Regions from separate parts of the Pseudoalteromonas sp. NS-SX12 genome, predicted to be linked through region 2. Evidence: predicted binding sites of a transcription regulator. Region 2 holds the regulator's gene; each other region holds the start of a gene.

Region 1 (7,212 bases), 210 kb from region 2:
GGCCTAAAATGCAGCGTTTTTTAAGTTTTAGCGCGCCCTGTGTACTTACCGCGATTTGGGTACCGATTGTATTTGTGCAAAAGGGGGAGTTGGCTATTTCGCTCGATAATCCGTATTTAATAGCAGCAGGTGTTGCCGTTTTACTGGCATATCGCTTTAAGAATTTATATGTCACTACCGTGGTGAGTTTAGTGGTGTTCTTTTTACTGAAACTCTAACTGCTTTAAAGCAGTTAGAGTTTAGAAGCGGGTGCTTAAACCGACGCCTTTAATACTGCGCGGCTTATATCAAGTGTTACTTGTTGGCTTTCACCCAGCTCAGTCATACCGTGACGTTCAAGTTGTTCAACGACGGCATCAGCTACTTTTTCATCTAACTGGTAATCGCTTAAACGTGTTGGCATGTGTACCGAGTGGAAAAACGCCTCGGTTTTTTCAATCGCTTGGTCAATGGCTAAGTTTTTATCTTGCTCTGTAATACCCCAAACACGTTCAGCATACTGCAATAACTTCGCTTCTTTCTGTTGGCGCATAGCATTCATCATACGTGGCAGCACAATGGCGAGAGTTTGCGCGTGATCTAAACCGTATAATGCAGTTACCTCATGGCCAAGCATATGTGTAGACCAGTCTTGTGGTACACCTGCGCCAATTAGCCCGTTTAGTGCCATAGTTGCCGACCACATTAGGTTTTCACGAACCATCATGTTATCTGGCTCTGCGAACACACGTGGGCCATCTTCAATTAGCGTATGCAATAAACCTTCAGCAAAGCGATCTTGCACTTTAGCGCCATGGTCAAATGTTAAGTATTGCTCCATAACGTGCACAAATGCGTCAACGACACCGTTCGCTAATTGTCTTTCAGGTAATGTTTTTGTTACTTGTGCATCAAGTACAGCAAACTTTGGTTGTACTTTTTCACTTGCAAACGGCAGTTTGTCGTTGGTGTCGAGCTTAGACACAACTGAATAGCTATTTGATTCCGAGCCTGTCGCGGGCAAGGTAAGTACAACACCAATTGGCAGGGCGTCTGTTACTTCTGCTGCTTTTGCTAAAATATCCCATGGTTCACCATCGAACTTGGCCGCAGCAGCAATAAACTTAGTGCCATCGATAACGGAGCCACCGCCTACCGCAAGTAAGTAATCGATGTTGTGCTCTTTGATTTGCGCAACGGCACGCATTGCGGTTTCATAACTCGGGTTTGGCTCAATACCCGAAAACTCAAAAACTTGGTGTTCACTTAGGGCATCGGTTACCTGCTGGTAAATACCATTTTGTTTGATACTGCCACCGCCATAAATAACCAGTACTTTTGCTGACTGTGGGATCTCGTGTTGAATACTCGCGATTTGGCCTTGGCCAAAAATAATTTTAGTTGGATTTACAAAACTAAATTCCATTGTATTGCCTCAATTAGGTACGGTAATTAAAGCCAGTCTAACGTTTTTCTGAGTTGGGATAATCCCCACTGTTGACAAATCACTTTTGCATGTATGCAATAATAGGCGTGTTCTAATTTCTATTTTTGCATAGGTGCTTAGTATGAACTGGCAAGGGATCAACGAGTTTTTGGCTGTAGTGGACTGTGGTAGCTTTACTCAAGCTGCTAAAGTGCTTGATGTGTCAACATCACATATTAGCCGTAGCGTATCGCAATTAGAGTCGAGATTGGGTGTTGCGCTTTTAAAACGAACAACGCGTTCGCTTAATTTAACTGAAGCTGGGCAGCAATATGCGGCCTCATTACACTCGATTCAATCTGCAATGGAAGAGGCTAACCTAGCGCTGCAAGGTGAACAACAAGAGCCGAAGGGCAAGATTAAAATTTCGTGTGCTGGCGATTTTGCCTCAAAGCAAATTGCACCTAAGCTCGCGCAGTTTTGTCAGCGTTATTCACAAGTGTCGATTACCATGGATTTTAATAACCGCAATGTAGATTTGATTGCCGAAGGCGTTGATTTAGCGATTCGATTTGGCCGAATGGCTGACTCTAATTTAATTGCGCGGCCACTTTCAACACGTGTTATGACTTTAGTTGCATCGCCTGAGTACTTAGCAAGGTTTCCTGCACCAAGCCACCCAGAGCAATTGATAGAGCATAATTGTTTAATCGCGGTGACTAACCGTTGGCGCTTTAATATGGGCGACAATATTAAAGAGTTTAAGGTGGCTGGGCGTTGGCGCAGCAATAATGGAGAAGCGCTGCTGCAAGCGTGTCTATCAGGCTTAGGCATTGCTCATCTAGCGTATGATATTGTTGGTGACTATATTGAAAGTGGTAAATTAGTAAGCTTATTAGACTCATATCAAGTTGCAGATAACGCTTCTTGGCTGGTTTACCCTAACCGTGATCTAATGCCATTAAGAGTACGTTTATTAATAGATTTTTTAATTGAAGAGTTTAAATCGAGATGACCGCGATTTATTTCAATTTTTGAACTATTATTGTGCGATTATATCGTGCGCGATATATTTGGCTGCAATAGAGGAGAAAGCTAATGGCACCATTTTATCAATTTAGTATTAACAGTTTGCAAGGTCAGAATATCGACTTTGCAGATTTTGCAGGCAAAGTCGTATTAGTCGTAAATACAGCGAGTAAGTGTGGATTAACACCACAATATGAAGGTCTTCAAGCGTTACACAAAAAGTATAGCGACCAAGGTTTAGTTATTATTGGTTGCCCGTGTAACCAGTTTGGCCAACAAGAACCAGGCTCGCCGGAACAAATTCAGGGTGAATGTTTAATTAACTATGGCGTTGATTTCACTATGACAGAGAAAATCGATGTAAATGGTGAAAATAGCCACCCACTTTATAAGTATTTACGCACTGAATTGTCGGGTATTTTAGGCAATAAAATTAAGTGGAACTTTACTAAGTTTTTAATTGGCCGAGATGGCAAACCAGTTAAGCGTTTTGCGCCAACAACAAAACCTGACGCACTTGCTAGCTATATCGAAAAAGCGCTGGCGCAATAGTATGGCAAGTAAGCCCGAGCAACTGTTAGAAAATCAACTTTGCTTTCCAATTTATGCGGCGTCACGTCTAGTGACGCGGCTTTACCAGCCTGAGTTAGACAAATACAAACTAACTTATCCACAGTATGTTATTTTACTGATTTTATGGCAGCAAGATGGCGTTACTGTGGGGGAAATTGGGCAGCAGGCGATTTTAAACAATAATACATTAACGCCTATTTTAAAGCGTATGGCCGACAACAATTTAATTGAGCGCAGGCGTGATGATTGGGATGAGCGAAAAGTACGTATTTATTTAACTAATTACGGTAACTCGCTACAGCAATCGCTTTCGTGCCTACCTTCACAACTGGTAGATAAAGTAGGGTTAGATCTTGATAAAGCGGCCCAACTAAAAGCATTGCTCGGTGATTTAATGTTGCAGTTAAACGAACACAGTTAACCTAAATTTAGGTGAATTCGTTCAGATTAACTAAAGCGTTTTGTTCTTGGTTGTTGCTTATTGACTTAGTCCGCTGGCCTACAAGACAACGCCGCGATCAAAAAGCTTTGAATTTGAACAGAATTTAGACCACAAAGGTCAACACGTTCTACTTCTATGGATTAATGTGTATTGGCTGATTTTTATGTGACTAAGTTTGGAATTAGGGGTGTGAAATACCCGCCACATAAAACATCAACAGTGGCTAATTATTGTTTTTAAACAATGGCGCGAAATGCTGTTATAGCTCATCCCAGTAATTGTGGGTGTCATCCATGCCAATGGATTTTCGTAATCGCTTTCTTTCTAAAATATCTTCTAAACGCTTTTTAACTTCGCGTTTATGTTCGTTTTCTTGGTTGTTTTCTAAATCGCTATTTAGCGGCTCTTGATTGTTTATGTTTTGGTAATTGTCTTTCATGATCACCCTCAACATTAAATGGTTAAGCACTCATAAACAGTAATAACCATTATTGTATTTTGCGCAAGTAAATATATTTCAAATAACTTAGTCAAATACACAAATCATATGGTTAAATTTACTATTTTTTAGTTTTTACATGCTTTTTAGAAGCTCTTAAAGGCACGTTAAAATAGTTATCTATATGTATTTTATATGTTTTTTAAATTTGGCACTGACCTTGATATAGCTATATCAACGAGAGAAAAAATTAAAACGCAAAAGATACGGGAATCACTATGAAACAATTACTTTTAACAACAGCAGTGGCAGCGTGTATTGGCTTATCAACAAATGCAGTAGCACATCAAGATGGTCACGACAGCAATATGAGCTTTTCGTCGGATAGCTGCAATTTAGAATTTAACAACACCCTATCAATTACACCTGATACGGTTAATATCAAAGCCGCTTCAGGTGAAGTGGTTATTGACCAAGATGGTAACTTGCAGATTAATGGCGAAGCTCAGTCACTCTCTGCAGCGGATCAAACATTACTTGCCCGTTACTCTAGCGATGTGCGCGGTCAGGTTCCACAAGTGGCTGAGATTGCTATGGAAGGTGTCGCGTTAGCAGGTGTTGCGCTAAGTGAAGTGGGCAATGCATTTGGCTTAAAAAATATGGCTACAATGGAACAAATGATGTCAGAGATTGGCGATGAAATTCACGCTGCATTTTATGACGGTGGCACATTCATTATGGATCAAGGCCGTTTCGATAACATAGGCGACACATTTGATAGTAAGTTCGACCAGCAGATGGAACAAGCAATGGAAGAAATGATTATGGAATCCATTGGCAGCTTGCTGATTACTTTAGGTAGCGAAATGTTAAGTTCTGGCGGTGATATGAGCGAGTTTGAGCAGCGCATGGAACGTATGGGCGAGCAAATTGAAGAAAAAGTTGAGCTACAAGCGAAGAATATTGAGCAAAGAGCCGACCAAATGTGTTTTGACTTTAAAGACCTAGCAATGCAAGAGGATGAGTTACAAGCGCGTATTCCGGCACTTGCAAATTACGATGTATTTAAAGTGGAAACTAAAAAGTCATCAATCTAAATTAAGGATATTGAATTTAGATTAAAGCGTCAGTCATCAATGTGAAGGAGCCTAGGCTCCTTTTTTATGGTGTTAAATTATTTTTATCGTTAACGCGCTTTTAGCTACTTCAATCACCACAGGTGTGTAGCCTGCAGATTCTCCATCTGCTTGCACAGGCAAGTTTGGGGTTAAGACTTCAAGTTGTGTAAATGCGTGTTCCTTCACTTCTGGTAGCGAAATATGTTTACCGTAATAGAGCTTAGGTAAAGCCCAGAGCTTTTTGGCTAAATGCGTTTTTTCTACACTGTAACGCATTAAATGCGACGAGTTTAACTCTGCATTGGGCGCAATTTTCATACCGCCGCCAAAGTATTTGCCATTAGCAAACACCGTAAGAAAGTTTTTATAATGCGTTTCTTTACCTTGCTGCTTTAATGATAAGAGCGACTCCTTAAAGAATAAAAGACAAGCAAGGGTATGATATAAATAGCTGAAACGCGCTAACCAGCCTTTATTTCCTTTGGTGCGCTCTACAATTTCAGCGTCAAAGCCTACGCCGGCACTATTAATAAAATAACGCGCATTAACTTTTCCTAAATCAATTGTCATTACTCGGTCGCTTTGTACTAACTGCTTTAGTTGTTGTTTGCTATAGGCAAAATTGCGCATAAAGTCGTTACCTGTACCGCACGGCAAAACGGTAATCGGTTTGTTGCTGTGAGCCATGCAATTGGCTAGCAAATGTAGCGTGCCATCACCACCCAGCATGACCACTTCAGTGTACTCTGCCAAATGTTGTTTAAAGAAAAGTTGGTTATCAGCTAATACTGCTGAGGTTGTAAAAATATAGTAGCTATGTTGTTGCTGCTTTAAGGTGGTAACAAGCCAATTTAACCAATATTTTTTTTGTTTATTTGGTAGTGGGTTTAAAACAATTAGATAATGTTTATTCATGAAATGGTGATTAATAAAACGCTAAGCACAAGCTTGCCCGTTTAAGGCTTTTAGGTCAAATAGATAGGATTGGGTTTTGCACATTTATGCAGTTTATATGCAACTATAGCTATTTTAATTTCGCATTAGAAAAACTCATGTCAAAATGGTAATTTTATTGATTGGATTTTAACCATGTTTAAACGCAAAATAGCACCTAGTTAAACAACAGGAGCAATCACATGACTAAACAAGCGTTAAATCAAGGTGGCCAATCTCAAGGTCAACTAACTCTTTCTAATAAAGGTAAAAAAAGCTTATTGGCTAAATTAAACCGCTATGGCAAAAAACTCGCATTAGCAGGCGCAGTTGCATATAAATAAATGATGATTTATTTGCGACCGTTCGCACCTGTTTAAAAGGCTGTAATTTTATAAATTACAGCCTTTTTTAATTTAATAATCTAATGCTTTTTTAAGTAAGTTATGTTGTTTAACTAATTTTTAAATATGACTTAGGAAAGTTTAATTAATTCAACAGGCTTAATTTAGCTGTTGTCATTACTATATGTCTCGCGTTCCTGTATTACCGTCGGCTTTAATTGACGCAAGAATATTTCAGTCGATGGTATTTTCAGGGGACAGGAACGCAATCCCAATATTGTTGTTGTGAGAGTTAATAGGTAGGTGAATTATTAACTCTTTTTACTTCTAACAATATAGTAAACTCGCAGATTTACGGCTAACTTAGTATTTATGCACTAGTTAGTTGGTAACCCATTGAATGGAAAAGCAGTTGAATCACCTTCCTTATCAAATCCAAAGTCGCCTTACTCATAAATTACTTATCGCGTTAGTGATCATTTCACTGTTCAGCTCAGCGATGGCAGGTCTTTACTTTGATAGTTCAAACCGCTTTAAAGACAATGCACAAAAATCAGAACTTGTTCATAAAATTCTTAACCAGTATTCAAATATTGCCCTTTACACTTTCGAAAAGCTTGTTGCGATCGGTGAAATGTCGCGCAATGGCATCGTGCTTGCGCCTGAGTTACGCGAAGAAAATGAGCAAAAGTTGCGTACAGCAATTGTTGAAGTACGTAATTCCCTGTTAAAAAAAGTAGCTTTGGCACCTGAGGTCAGCACGCAAAATGAACTCGCATTGTTAGACCGAGTAACACAAAAAGTTGAGCGCATTATTACGACTTCGCAAGAAATCAGGTCGCTGATTACACGTGGTGAATTATCTGAAGCGCAAAGCCTGTATCGTTTATTGCAGCAACAGGGCGTACATGCTGAGTTTAATGCCTTAA
Region 2 (7,212 bases):
ATAAAACTACCATGGTAGGCGGTTTTGGCGCAGTAAGAGAACTGACCGATTTAATTATGCTGAGCCAAGACAAAACACTTAGCCACGCAGGTAGTAGCAGCTAATGTCGGCGCGTATTGCACTTACTATACTTTTCACCATTGCCATGGTTTGGCTTTGGTTGCCTTACTTCTTTACACCTAAAGAACCAAAGCCGATTGTTGAAAACGTTGCCAGTATTCCTGATTACATTGCAACCGACTTAAAGCAAACCAACTTTAATGAATCTGGTACTGTTAGCCATAAAGTGATGGCGCGAAAAATGTCGATGTATCAAGATTTAGGTTTTACCCACTTTGAAAAACCGCAATTTACTATTTTTTCAGAACAAGGTGTGTGGCAACTCACAGCCGATGAAGCCACGCTCTACAATAACGAAAAGCTCATTTTGGAACAAAACGTTATTGCCAAAAGTCTAACACCAAATATCATGCTCAATACAATTGAAGCGGCAAGCGTAGAATATTTAATTAATAGCAAACTAATGACTTCTCAATCCGAAGTAAAAATGACAGGTCCGGGACTTGAAATTAAAGGACAAGGCCTCAATGCTAATTTAGAAGAGCAAGTTATTAAGTTAATAAACCATACAAAGACCACTTATTATGACCAATAACATGACGAAATTACTGTCAATCGCTGGACTAGCCCTCACTTTGTGTATCACAAGTGGACACGCTACCGCTGAGCAGATCAAACTTAAGCACCCACTTGAGATTGACGCCGATGAGCAAGCTGCTCGCTTAAAAGAAAATGTCGGTATTTTTCGCCATAATGTACAAATTAAGCATGGCAATATGACCATCACCGCCGATTACCTTGAAGCACATAAACGAGCTGAGTTAGGAGATAACCAGCAATTACTTATTGCCAGTGGTGATCCGGTAAAATTTAGTGCTGAACAAGAAGATGGGTCAATCATTGTCGCAAGTGCTAAAAAAGTCACTTACGATGTGGCTAAATCATTATTTACAATGTCTGGTGGCGCCAAATTTCAACAAAATGGCGACATGATGTCAGCAGATACCATCATCTATGATCGCGCAGCTGAAACAGTGACGTCTAAAAAAGCTGAAAACTCAACTAACCAAGTAAAAACCATCATCAATACGCAAAATGAACAAGGCGGACAATGAGCACATTAATTGCCGAAAAGCTGGCTAAAAGTTACAAATCACGCCAAGTGGTAAAAAATGTTGGTTTAGAAGTGAAAGCTGGCAGTATTGTTGGTTTGCTGGGTCCTAACGGTGCCGGTAAAACCACGACGTTTTACATGATTGTTGGTTTAGTGCCGAGCGACAATGGCGTTATTCGTATTGACGATAATGACATTACATTGCAACCAATGCATAGTCGCGCCCGTTTAGGCATAGGCTATTTACCGCAAGAATCGTCGATTTTTAGAAAGCTTACTGTATATCAAAACATCATGGCGATTCTAGAAACACGCAAAGAACTTAATCGTGTGCAACGCGAAGAAGCGCTCGATGATTTATTAGAAGAATTTAACATTGGCCATATCCGAGATTCACAGGGTATGGCATTGTCGGGCGGTGAACGTCGTCGTGTGGAAATTGCGCGCGCATTAGCCGCAAACCCCAAATTTATCCTGTTAGATGAACCTTTTGCTGGTGTTGATCCTATTTCAGTGATAGATATAAAGAAAATAATTGAGCATTTGAAAAATCGCGGCATTGGCGTGTTAATAACAGACCACAACGTGCGTGAAACCTTAGATGTATGTGAAAAAGCCTACATTGTTTCTCACGGCGAATTAATCGCATCTGGCACGGCTGAAGACGTTTTAAACAACCAAAAAGTACGCGATGTATACCTAGGTGAACAATTCAGACTATAGTAATAGTTATAGGCCTTAAATTTGGAATTGAATTGTTAACTAGCGGCTTGAAATCGAAAGAAGGATTAGAATAACTACATGAAGCAATCTTTACAGCTTCGCCTTGGGCAGCAACTAACAATGACTCCACAATTGCAACAGGCTATTCGCTTGTTGCAACTGAGTACGTTAGATTTGCAGCAAGAAATTCAAGAAGCGCTTGATGCCAATCCTTTACTTGAAGAAGACATTGACTACAGTGACGATAAACAAAACAACGAAAGCACTGAGTCAAACAAAGACGAATCAATAAACGGCGATGATGTTGAAGCAGCGCCAAGCCAAAGTGAAATTGAATCAAGCGACGCACTTAGCAACGAGAATATTTCTGAAGATTTAGCTATGGATGTGTCGTGGGATGATTATATCAGCGCCGCACCAGTTTCTGTCAGTAACGCCCCAGCTCCTGACAACGATACTGTATATCAAGGCTCTACCAGCGAATCATTGCAAGATTACTTGATGTGGCAATTACGCTTAACGCCGTTCAGCGACACCGACGAGATGATCGCAACCACAATTGTTGAAGCGGTAGACGATTCAGGTTATTTAACACAAAGTAGCGAAGAAATTTTAGAAGCGGTACAGCAATCTGACGACCAAGAACAAATTGAACTAGACGAAGTTGAAGCTGTACTTAAACGCGTTCAACTCTTTGATCCTGTTGGTATTGCTGCACGTTCGTTACAAGAATGTTTATTGATCCAGCTCAATCAGTACGACAAAAATACCCCTTGGCTAAACGAAACAAAGAGCGTAATCTCAAACCATATGGAACTTTTGGGATTACGTGATTATCGTACAATAATGAAGAAGGCTAAACTCAAGGAGCCTGAGTTAAAAGAAGTCTTAACATTAATACATAGCCTTAATCCAAAACCAGCTGAAAGCATCATAAAAGAAGAGCCTGAATATGTGGTTCCCGATGTTTCAGTAAAGAAAATTAAAGGACGTTGGCGCGTTGATTTAAACAACGATAGCATGCCAAAGATCCGCGTGAATGAACAATATGCTGCGCTTACTCGCTCGATGAAATCAAGCACTGACAGCCAGTTTATTCGCAACCATTTGCAAGAAGCAAAATGGTTTATTAAAAGCTTAGAAAGTCGCAACGATACTTTATTAAAAGTAGCCAATTGCATTGTTGAACAACAACAGGCATTCTTTGAATATGGTGACGAAGCAATGAAACCTATGGTTTTAAACGACGTTGCCGAAATGGTCGAGATGCATGAGTCGACTATCTCGCGTGTAACAACGCAAAAATACATGCATACACCACGTGGCATTTATGAGCTTAAATACTTTTTTTCAAGCCACGTTAGCACGGAAAATGGGGGTGAGTGTTCATCTACCGCGATTCGAGCACTGATCAAAAAGCTAGTTGCGGCGGAAAATCCAGCTAAACCATTAAGTGATAGCAAGATTACCGACTTACTAGCAGAACAAGGAATTAAAGTGGCGCGACGCACTATCGCAAAATACCGTGAGTCGCTATCCATACCACCGTCTAATCAGCGCAAGAGCCTGATCTAGACCAAATAGAAGGAAAATGCTTATGCAATTAAACTTAACAGGTCGTCACGTAGAAATTACTGATTCTTTAAGAGACTATGTCACTAACAAATTTGCAAAACTAGAGAGGCATTTTGATCATATAAATAACGTGCACGTTATTCTAGATATTGAAAAACTATCACAAAAAGCAGAAGCTACTATGCATGTTAACGGTGGCGAATTGTTTGCCTCTACCGAGCATCAAGATATGTATGCAGCAATCGATGGCCTGGTCGACAAACTAGACCGCCAAGTAATTAAGCACAAAGAGAAACTTTCTCGCCACTAAAATGAAATTAACCGATATTATTGCTGAGGACTGCGCTAAAACCGCGGTCCTTTTTAATAGCAAAAAAAGACTGTTTGAATTTATTAGCGACCTTGCCCATCAGCAAGCCCCTGATATTACTTCTCAAGAGTTTCTTGAAGCCTTGCTGCAACGCGAAAAACTAGGTAGCACGGGTATTGGTAAAGGCCTCGCCATTCCTCATGGCCGCATTGATGGCCTACAAAATACCATTGGCTTTTTAATTGTAAATCAGTCACCTATTCCGTTTGATGCTATTGACGATAAAGACGTTGATATTTTTATCGTACTGCTCATACCAGAACAAAAGTGCCAGCAACATTTGCAGACTTTAGCCACCATCGCTGATAAACTAAAAGATAAGCAGTTTTGCCGTCAACTACGTCACGCTGAAAATAATCATCAGCTATATCAAATCATTAGTAGTGAGGCGAGTTAACTAAGGGAGATCTAAGTGCAACTTATTTTAGTCAGTGGTCGTTCTGGTTCAGGAAAAACAGTCGCTCTCAGAGTATTGGAAGATCTCGGGTACTATGTTGTTGACAATATTCCTGTTAATTTATTGCCTTCGTTGATCCGCTCAGTTTCAGATAAATACGACAAAATTGCAGTGAGTGTTGATGCTCGAAATATGACTAAAGAGCCAGAGGAAATAGAAGAAGTACTCGACTATTTACCTGGTTTTGCAACACCAACCTTATTTTACCTTGATAGCGATGACAGCACGCTAATTAAGCGCTTTTCAGAGACGCGCCGCTTGCATCCGTTATCACTGAATAATATCTCCCTTGAAGAAGCCATTGAAGCTGAGAAAAAGCTGCTCGATCCTATCGCCTCACAAGCGGATATTTTTATCGATACAACAGGCTTAAGTGTTCACCAACTTGCCGATAGCATACGAGAGAAGGTACTCGGTAAAAAATCAAATCAGTTAATTATCACGTTTGAGTCATTCGGTTATAAACACGGTATTCCAAAACATGCTGACTATGTTTTTGACGCCCGCTTTTTGCCAAACCCGCATTGGGAACCAGCACTTAAGCCGTTAACGGGGTTAGACCAACCGGTAATCGACTTCCTTTCTAGCCAGCCTGTGGTTCATAAATTTGCATGGCAAGTGCAAACCTTTATTGAAACTTGGTTACCGCATTTAGAGCGTAATAACCGTAGCTATTTAACCGTTGCAATTGGCTGTACTGGCGGCCAGCATCGTTCAGTTTATTTAGCACAAACACTGGCTGATAGCTTCGCCAAACACCATAAAAACGTAAAAGCCCACCATCGTGAGCAAGTAAACAAATAAGCATAAGCGACTATTATGTCAGTTGAAAAACGATTTTTAATCGAAAACAAGTTAGGGCTACATGCTCGCGCTGCAACCCAACTTGCAAAGCTCGCAATGGCATTTGATGCGAAAATTAGTTTATCCCAAGGCGGTAAAACGGCTGAAGCTGATAGTGTATTGGGTTTAATGCTGTTAGAAAGCTCGCAAGGTAAAGAGGTATTAGTGCGTTGTGAGGGTCCTGACCAAGATCAAGCGTTACTTGCCATAGGCGATTTAATTCAAGCTAAGTTTAACGAAGACGAATAAACAGCTAACTTAGTTAAAACATTTTTCTGCAATAATGCTACAATAAGTTAGACGTAAGTTAACTCTAATAAATCAAAGAGTTGCAATCATTCACTCCAACCTTCAATAAATAATAGGGTGAACATGCCAGAAGCACTAGAACAAGACTACTCACAAACACAACTACATGAGGTTACAAAAGCCCTAAGTAGCGGCATGTTTGTGCATGTTCGACGCATGTTAGCGCATATGCCACCGTGTGATATTGCTTTATTGTTGGAGTCTTCACCGCATAAAAGCCGTACTGTTTTATGGCAATTGGTTGACCCGGATCTGCAAGGTGAAACCTTAGAAGAGCTTTCTGAAGATGTGCGTAACGGCATTATCGCGCAAATGGATCCTGCGCTAATTGCCGCTGCAACGGAAGAAATGGATGATGATGACCTTGCAGAAGTGTTACGTAGCTTACCCGATACCGTATACCAAGAAGTATTGGGCTCAATGGATAAAACAGATCAAGAGCGCGCGACATTTGTTTTATCTTACGAGGAAGAAACCGCGGGTGCTCTAATGAGTACCGATACCATCACGATTCGCCCTGATGTCACGCTTGACGTCGTTTTGCGTTATTTACGCTTAAAAGGCGAATTACCTGAAGGCACCGATGAACTTTACGTTGTCGATAAAGAAAATAAGTTTTTAGGTGATATTCAGCTTGCGACATTATTGACAAAAAGTCCGTTACTCACTGTACGAGAAGTGATGGATAATGAATCTGAAGCAATCCCTGTTAGTATGGGTGAGTCAGAAGTTGCGCAATTATTCGAACGTCATAACTGGATTTCAGCCCCTGTTGTCGATGAAGACAGCCAATTACTTGGCCGTATTACCATCGATGACATTGTTGATGTAATCCGTGAAGAAGCCGAACACAGCATGATGAGTATGGCGGGTCTTGATGACGAAGAAGATACCTTCGCTCCCGTTGTAAAAAGTACCAAGCGCCGCTCGGTGTGGCTTGGCGTAAACTTAATTACTGCAATCCTTGCTGCATTTGTGGCAGGTTTTTTTGAATCGACCTTAGGTATATTACCGATTTTAGCTGTACTTAACGGCATTGTGCCTTCAATGGGTGGCATTGCCGGTAGCCAAACACTCACCTTAGTTATTCGCGGTATGGCTGTTGGCCACATTAACGATGCCAACCAGCGTTGGTTAATTGGTAAAGAAATAGCGATTGGTATGCTCAATGGCGTGATTTGGGCGGTGTTAATAGCTTCGGTAGTAGCGCTTTGGCAATGGGACTTCACACTCGGTTTAGTGATTGCCTTTGCGATGTTTATGAATTTATTTGCCGCCGGTTGTGCCGGGGTAACAATTCCACTTATTTTAAAGAAATTAGATATCGACCCAGCACTTGCTGGCGGGGTAATTCTAACAACAGTAACAGATGTAGTAGGTATTTTTGCCTTCCTTGGCACTGCAACCTACTTCCTGTTACCGTGATATAAGCAATTACGCTTATATCACCCTAGTTCTACTTCTTTGGCAGCAAGGTGTACTCACCGACAAATTCAGCAACCAGTTGCTCACCGTCAAAAATTTGCACTGGCACTGTGTAAACTGCTTTTTCACCTTGCTCTAAGCTAGAAAGATCACCTGAGCACTTGTGTAAATCAACATTGCCGATAGGATCTTGTTTTAGCGGCTTAAGATATTTAATACTTGCATCAGATAGCACAATTGCAGCGTCGCTTCCTATCTCTTTCAAATGTAAATAAGTTGCTCCCCAACCTGTTAAGGTAGCAAGACTATAAATAGAACCGGCAAACATTGTACCGT
Region 3 (7,212 bases), 1.2 Mb from region 2:
AAACATCAAGTCTTGAATTTGCTGTGACATTTCTTCGTCATGTTCACGAATTGAATCCATCAACTGCCCTTCAACATTAGTATCTAGGTAGTTCATAATATCTGCCGCTGCTTTTAAGCCACCCATTTTAGCAGCTTGTGCACCAGCCTGACCTGCGAATTGTTTTTCCATAATTTCATTCAATTCTTGCAGTGCGGCAGGTTGCACTTCTTCAAGATTGGCAATACGCATGGTTAAATCAAGACGCACTTTTTCAGGGAATTGATTAATAATTTCAGCAGATTGCTCTGGTTCTAAATACGCCAAAACAATGGTTTGTATCTGCGGGTGCTCGTTACGAATAATATTCGCTACTTGTTTTGAGTCCATCCATTTCAGTGAATCAAGTCCTTTCGCACCTGAGCCCATGATAATTTGGTCAATTAGGTTCGCCGCTTTTTCTTCACCTAGCGCTGCGGTAAGCGCTTTCTTGATAAAGTCTTCAGATTGGAAACCAATAGTACTAAAGCTTTGAATTTGGTCGATAAACAGCTTGTGTACCGCGGCAATTTTGTCTTGGCTTAAATCATCCAAGCCCGCCATCGCCATACCTACTTTTTGTACTTGCTTTGGTTCTAAGTGCTTTAAAATCTGTGCGGCATCTTCTTCAGATAAACTCAGTAATAAAATCGATGCTTTTTCTACACCATCAAGTTTATCTACGTCAAAGCCGCTACTTGTTGTTTGTTCTGCTACTTGCGTATCTTGATCAGTCATCTTCAGTTAACCACGCTTTAACTACTTGAGAAGAAAGTTCTGGCTCATTTGCCACTAATGCTCTTACTGCTTTCAGTAAGTCTTCATCACCATGTAAGTCTGGTAATTGTAACGTACCATCTGGGCTAAAGCCGACTGCCGATTCGTCAAATTCTTGACTTAGCATATCAATGGTATCATCACCTAAGTCTACACCTGCTGATAGGCTTGCGTCATCATAATCCTCTGTCGTGTCTTCTGGATTAATCAACTTGCGTAACATTGGACGCACTACTGCAAGAATAAGCACGATAATAACCAAGGCACCTAAAGCTAGTCTGATTACTTTGAAGAACCAAGGTTGCTCCCAAATTGGTAGCTCAATCGCTTCACTAAATTCTTCTTGTACAAACGGAATCGTCACAACTTCTAGCGCATCGCCACGCTGCATATCAAAGCCGATGCCACCTTGCAGTAAACGGCGGATGTTCGCTAATTCTTGCTGAGTACGCGGATCACGTGTCGCTTCGCCACCTTCTGCTACACCGTTTGTGTAGTTCACCGCAACCGATACACTGATACGACGGATCACACCGGTTTGCTGACGCTTATGTGAAATGGTGGTGTCGAGCTCATAATTACGGGTTGCTTCTTTACTGTTTCTACTTGGCAATGTGTTTTGTGCTGATTCATCGCCTGTTTGTTCTGGAATTTGCGAGTTAACTGGCGGTTGATTCGTTAGCGCACCTGGAATGCCCACCGCAAGGCCACCAATGTTGGTGTCTTCACGTGTCATTTCACTGCGTACCGCCGGTAAGTCTGGGTTAAAACGCTTCTGCGTTTCTTCAATTGAACTAAAATCCATCACCAGATCGACCTGCGCAGTATAGTTACCTAAACCAACAACAGGGATCATAATTGAATCGATTTTTTCTAAGTATTCTTGTTCACGTTTGCGTTCAATTTCATATTCTTTACGTGAACGCGCGGTAAGTGAGTTTTGTGAGCCCGAGTTAAGTAAGCGGCCATTTTGGTCTGTTACCGTTACTCGGCTAGGCTCTAGCCCTTGTACCGCAGAGGCAACCATATCAACAACCGAATCAACTTCTTCACCGTCAAGTGTGCGACCACGTCTTACCGTTAATACAACTGTTGCACTTGGTTTTTTCTCACGGCGAGCAAACACATTTTCTTTTGGAATCGCTAACAGAACTTTAGCGCGCGCAACTTTACTGAGTTCTTCAATAGTACGTGCAAGCTGCTGTTCACGTGAGTGCTTTAAACGCTCACGCTCTAGACGCTGGCTCACGCCAAAGCCCATATCTTGCATTAAAATTTCGGTGCCTGACGAAGGCGTTTGCTCAAGACCTTCTTTAGCCATCAACAGCTTGATATTTTGATACGCTTCAACCGGTACTGAAACAACATTACCATCGAGCTTGTATTCCACTTTTTGTGCGTCTAAAAATTCAAGCGTTTGGATCAGTTCATCCATTGGCATTTTACCAAGAGGACGCATATCAGGCTCTTTCGCCCAAATCATGATAAATACGGCAATTGCGACACAAATTGTTAGTGCGATAATGAGCGTGACTTGGCGCATTACATCAACACCACTTAAGCTGCCAAGAAACCCTGATTTTTGTTCTTGATTACCACCACCTACATCGCCGACACCTAAGTCGTTAGCGTCTAGTGTTGATAAATCTGTTGATGTATTAGCCACAACCCTACTCCACTATTTCTTATACAGGCATGTTCATAATGTCTTTATAAGCTTCAATAAGCTTATTACGCACTTGAACGGTTGCTTCAAACGCCACCGAAGATTTTTGCGATGCGATCATTACTTCAGCCAGTGACACATTGCGGTCACCCATTTCTAACGCCGTTGCTTTCGCTTTAGAGTCTTGCTGTAAACCGTTAACCGTATCGAGCGCATCTTTTAATAAATTATTAAATTCAACCTGTGAGCTACCTTGAATAGATTCAATAGGCTGTTTCGGTTTAGAAAAGTTACTTGCTTCTACCGCAAGTGACTGCATTTCTTGATAAAGATTGTTTGGTGAAATGTTCATACTAACAAACCGTAAAAATTGACTTAACACGATTAATGCAAGCTTAATGCCAAAAATAAAATATTTAAAATCAACAGCTTATAACGGCATTTTTTTGACTTTGATAAAGTTTAGACAGAAATAAAGCCTCCTGTCAGAGGCTCGATTTAAAAAGTAGGTGTATCTGTTGTGCTCAGTACAATGATTTTTTACGCAGGTAATTCAATTCCCATCTCACGCATTTTTGCAAGTTTATAACGCAGTGTTCGCGGGCTCATACCAAGACGCTCAGCAACGTCTTTACGCTTGCCATCACACGCGCGAAGCATATCTAAGATAATTGAGTTTTCTTTATCTTTAAGCTCTTGTTTATAACCCTGAGCATCATCTACTTGGGTTGATTGCACTGTTGCGACGTCTGGTGCTACTTGCTCAGGTTCTTCACAAGTCAGCTGTATCTTTGGCGACAAGCTTGTTGGTTGCATGCTTGCTACCGAGCCTAAGAAAATATCATCTGCGGTAATCATTTTATGGCTTTGCAAAATCAGTGCGCGCTGAACGACATTTTCAAGCTCGCGAACGTTACCTGGCCAGTTGTAACTAAGTAATTTTTCTTTAGCTTGTACGTCAAACTGCACCGGCATGTCATTATTATGACGCTGAATTAAATGCTCAGCCAACGGGACGATATCCCCTGGACGCTCAGCAAGTGGCAGCCACTCGAGCGGAAAAACATTAAGGCGATAATATAAATCTTCGCGAAAAACGCCTTGCGCCACCGCCTCTTTTAAGTCGCGGTTAGACGTTGCAAGCACACGTACATCTAAATTAATGGTCTTGCGAGAGCCAAGACGTTCCACTTCACGCTCTTGCAGTACACGCAGTAATTTCGCCTGTAGGCTCAAATCCATCTCAGTAATTTCATCGAGTAAAATAGTGCCGCCTTGCGCTTGTTCAAACTTACCAGGACATGCTTGAATAGCGCCGGTAAACGCGCCTTTTTCATAGCCAAATAAAGTGGCTTCTAGCATATTTTCAGGAATCGCCGCACAGTTAATCGCAACAAAGTTCTGCTCTGCACGCGGTGAACTATCATGAATATAACGTGCCATCACTTCTTTACCTGAGCCACTTGGCCCAAGCACCATAACGGATGCATCAGATTTCGCCACTTTCTCTGCAAGTTGCATCAGCGCTTTACTAGCTGGGTCTTCAACAATTGGCCCATCTTTAATGGCTTCTTTTTCTGGTAAATAACGACTTACCATGTTTAATAACACTTCTGGTGCGAATGGTTTCGCCATGTAGTCAATGGCTCCTAAGCGCATCGCTTCAACCGCATCATCAATGGTCGCGTAAGCTGTCATCATTAATACGGGTAAATCAGGGTAGTTAAGCTTAATACTTTTAAGTAAATCGATACCTGACATAGTGCCCATTTGCACGTCACTGACCACCATTGAAATACCGCCTTCTTTAAGCTTAATAATCGCTTGTTCGGCACTGTCGGCTTCAACACAATTAATATCAGCCAATGCTAGGGTATCGACTAACGCTTCTCGTAAACCAGAATCATCTTCTACGACTAATACTTTTGCATCGTTCATAATCACTCCTAACATGCTGTTTTAGAGATAATCGGTAGGTACAAGTTAAACTCAGCCCCACCAAGCTCACTATTGCCTGCTTTTACAAACCCTTGATGGCTGTTAGCAACCGATTGAACCACGGCAAGACCTAACCCGGTACCGTGTGATTTAGTGGTGAAGAACGGCTCAAAAATCTGTTGGATAGCCGCTTCACTTAACCCTGTGCCGTTATCTTTCACCGAAATTTTGACGTGATCTGCGAATTTTTCAGACCGCGTTGCACTTAACTCAATTTTTCCACCTTGGCCACAAGCTTGCACCGCATTGTGCACTAAATTGCTAATTGCACTGCTCAGCGCAACTTTATTAGCGATAATTTCAATATCAGGCTCAGGCAATTTAAGGTCGAGAATGCATTGCTGGCGCATAATCATTGCTTCTGAAGCATGCGTTACATCCGTTAGCAAAGCTTGCATAGACACAGGTGCAAGTACTTGTTGCTCACCACTTTTGGCAAATAACAGCATATCGTTTACTTGGCTTTCCAAGTCTTGCAAACGCGACATCAACTTTTCATGGAAGTTGCTACGCGCCGTTGGGTTTAATTTTTCTGACGACAGGTTAGCGGCATATAGCATTGCCGCTGATAACGGGGTTCTTACTTGGTGCGCTAAGGATGCAACCATTTTACCAAGCGCACTCAAACGCTGCATATGTGCAATACGTGACTGTAATTGGCGTGTTTGCGTAAGATCGGTCATTAAAATTAACTGACCTGGTTCAGGTGTGAGCGGTGAAATATCAAGTTTCACTAATCGACCATCACGAAGCGTTACCTCGTGACCATCACTACCATTGGGCGCAAAAGAACGCTGAATAATGGTAAACCAACGCTCGCCTTCTAACGGCTCTCCGAGTAAATCAATTGCGATTTGATTGGCCTTTGCTACCATGCCGTTACCATCAAGCACAATGACGCCCGCAGGCATGGTATCAACCAAATGACTAAGCCAACTTGCCTGTTTTCTTAATTCACTAAGTTCACCCACGTACTTTTCCTGCATCAAACACGGGTTGTATACCTCTTGAAATTGTTGGGGTATGATTTGAGCTAACGCCATAGTTACACCAAATAATTTACTCTAACTAATCGGTGTAGATACACAAAACGTGCCAATTTTTATTTCCAATAAATACAACAAGTTAAATTCAAAAATAAGACGTCAATTATTTGTCTAGGGGATTTTTATGTGTTTTAGATGCGAGTGGTTAGATACCACTAAAGCTGATTATGTAGCCTATCACGATACCCAATGGGGCGTGCCTTTGTTTGATGATAATGCACTGTTTGAATTCCTCACACTAGAATCAGCGCAAGCTGGACTGAGTTGGTACACAGTATTAAAAAAACGCGATAACTACCGCAACGCGTTCGCCAACTTTGACCCAACTGTGGTTGCCCAATTTGATGAAGCAAAAGCGCTTGCCTTAATGGAAGATAAAGGCATTATTCGCAACCGCTTAAAAATTAATGCCGCAATTAACAATGCACAGTGCTTTTTAGCAATACAAAAAGAGTTTGGTAGCTTTGCTAACTATCAATGGCAATTTGTAAACAATAAACCGATTGTCAATAACATCAACAGTAAAGCTGACTACCAAGCCACCACTGCCGAGTCGCAAGCTTTTGCGAAAGACCTTAAAAAACGTGGCTTTAAGTTTTTAGGACCGACCACTGTGTATGCTCATATGCAGGCATGCGGCATGGTTAATGATCATCACAATCAATGCTTTCGCAAAGACGAAGTGATTGCACTTTACTCATCGCTTTTCTAATACCCTTTCAACTTAAACACCTCTATTAATAGTCAAAAGTGAACAATGAATTCACTTTTGAGCTATTCACATTCAAATGAAGCTCAATTAAAGTGTTTCAATCTATTTAAGGAAATGATTATGCTTCTCGATTCCAACACTAAATTCGGTACTATTAGTAAGCTGCTTCACTGGCTTAGTGCACTTGTTATTTTTGCATTATTCGGCGTTGGATTTTGGATGGTTGATTTGAATTATTACAGTGAATGGTATCGCACAGCGCCCCATTGGCACAAAAGTATTGGCATTATACTGCTGGCATTCACGCTAGTGCGCATTGGTTGGAAAGTGATTACGGTATCACCTAAGCCCATCTCTACCCATTCATCTAAAACTCGCGTTGCAACAAAACTAGGCCATTTAGCCTTGTATGGGATTTTATTGATAATTTTAACCAGTGGTTATTTGATCTCAACCGCTGATGGTCGCGCAATTGCTGTTTTTGACTGGTTCGAAGTAGCAAGTTTAGGCGAATTAATTGCAAATCAAGAAGATATTGCAGGCAGTATTCATCAATATGCCGCTTATAGCTTAATGGCGATTGTCGGTATTCATATATTAGCGGCGTTAAAGCATCACTTTATTGATAAAGATGACACATTACGCCGAATGATTAAGTAACCTCAGATTTGGCTAGTCAAAGCTCAGGTTGTATAAATTTAAAGGAAACAATTATGAAAAAAACACTTTTAGCAACAGCACTTACGATGGCAAGCTTAACAATGCCAGCAATGGCTGCAGATTATGTAATTGACACCAAAGGCGCTCACGCATCAATTAATTTTAAAGTGAAGCACTTAGGCTACAGCTGGTTAACAGGCCGTTTTAATACCTTCTCAGGTGAGTTCAGCTACGATGAGAAACAACCTGAAGCAAGTAAAATTTCAGTTAATATTGATACAACCAGCGTTGACTCAAACCATGCAGAGCGCGACAAGCATTTGCGCGATAGCGAC

The links. Region 2 encodes sigma-54, which starts transcription at its own class of promoters, with help from an activator protein. Its sites were predicted from a motif close to GTTGGCACGNNNNTNGNNT; they were not measured.
Region 1: a site for sigma-54 is predicted at 4,096-4,114, ahead of AC2IOM_RS04665 (YggN family protein). Genes of this name have one in related genera too.
Region 3: a site for sigma-54 is predicted at 2,849-2,867, ahead of fliE (flagellar hook-basal body complex protein FliE). Genes of this name have one in related genera too.

Annotation. Positions count from the first base shown of each region.
Region 1 covers NZ_CM170634.1:963,996-971,207, forward strand. The annotation lists gene AC2IOM_RS04635 (AzlD domain-containing protein) at 1-218, shown strand, start outside; gene AC2IOM_RS04640 (iron-containing alcohol dehydrogenase) at 254-1,405, opposite strand; gene AC2IOM_RS04645 (LysR family transcriptional regulator) at 1,548-2,420, shown strand; gene AC2IOM_RS04650 (glutathione peroxidase) at 2,504-2,986, shown strand; gene AC2IOM_RS04655 (MarR family winged helix-turn-helix transcriptional regulator) at 2,988-3,428, shown strand; gene AC2IOM_RS04660 (PA3496 family putative envelope integrity protein) at 3,709-3,888, opposite strand; gene AC2IOM_RS04665 (YggN family protein) at 4,167-4,985, shown strand; gene AC2IOM_RS04670 (diacylglycerol/lipid kinase family protein) at 5,058-5,921, opposite strand; gene AC2IOM_RS04675 (hypothetical protein) at 6,143-6,283, shown strand; gene AC2IOM_RS04680 (sensor histidine kinase) at 6,684-7,212, shown strand, end outside.
Region 2 covers NZ_CM170634.1:1,173,127-1,180,338, reverse strand. The annotation lists gene kdsC (3-deoxy-manno-octulosonate-8-phosphatase KdsC) at 1-104, shown strand, start outside; gene lptC (LPS export ABC transporter periplasmic protein LptC) at 104-655, shown strand; gene lptA (lipopolysaccharide transport periplasmic protein LptA) at 657-1,175, shown strand; gene lptB (LPS export ABC transporter ATP-binding protein) at 1,172-1,897, shown strand; gene AC2IOM_RS05605 (RNA polymerase factor sigma-54) at 1,976-3,472, shown strand; gene hpf (ribosome hibernation promoting factor) at 3,495-3,782, shown strand; gene ptsN (PTS IIA-like nitrogen regulatory protein PtsN) at 3,784-4,239, shown strand; gene rapZ (RNase adapter RapZ) at 4,255-5,103, shown strand; gene AC2IOM_RS05585 (HPr family phosphocarrier protein) at 5,119-5,391, shown strand; gene mgtE (magnesium transporter) at 5,515-6,876, shown strand; gene AC2IOM_RS05575 (bifunctional GNAT family N-acetyltransferase/hotdog fold thioesterase) at 6,908-7,212, opposite strand, start outside.
Region 3 covers NZ_CM170634.1:3,002,294-3,009,505, forward strand. The annotation lists gene fliG (flagellar motor switch protein FliG) at 1-756, opposite strand, end outside; gene fliF (flagellar basal-body MS-ring/collar protein FliF) at 749-2,461, opposite strand; gene fliE (flagellar hook-basal body complex protein FliE) at 2,481-2,813, opposite strand; gene AC2IOM_RS13990 (sigma-54-dependent transcriptional regulator) at 3,002-4,399, opposite strand; gene AC2IOM_RS13995 (sensor histidine kinase) at 4,408-5,502, opposite strand; gene AC2IOM_RS14000 (DNA-3-methyladenine glycosylase I) at 5,630-6,217, shown strand; gene AC2IOM_RS14005 (cytochrome b) at 6,338-6,877, shown strand; gene AC2IOM_RS14010 (YceI family protein) at 6,931-7,212, shown strand, end outside.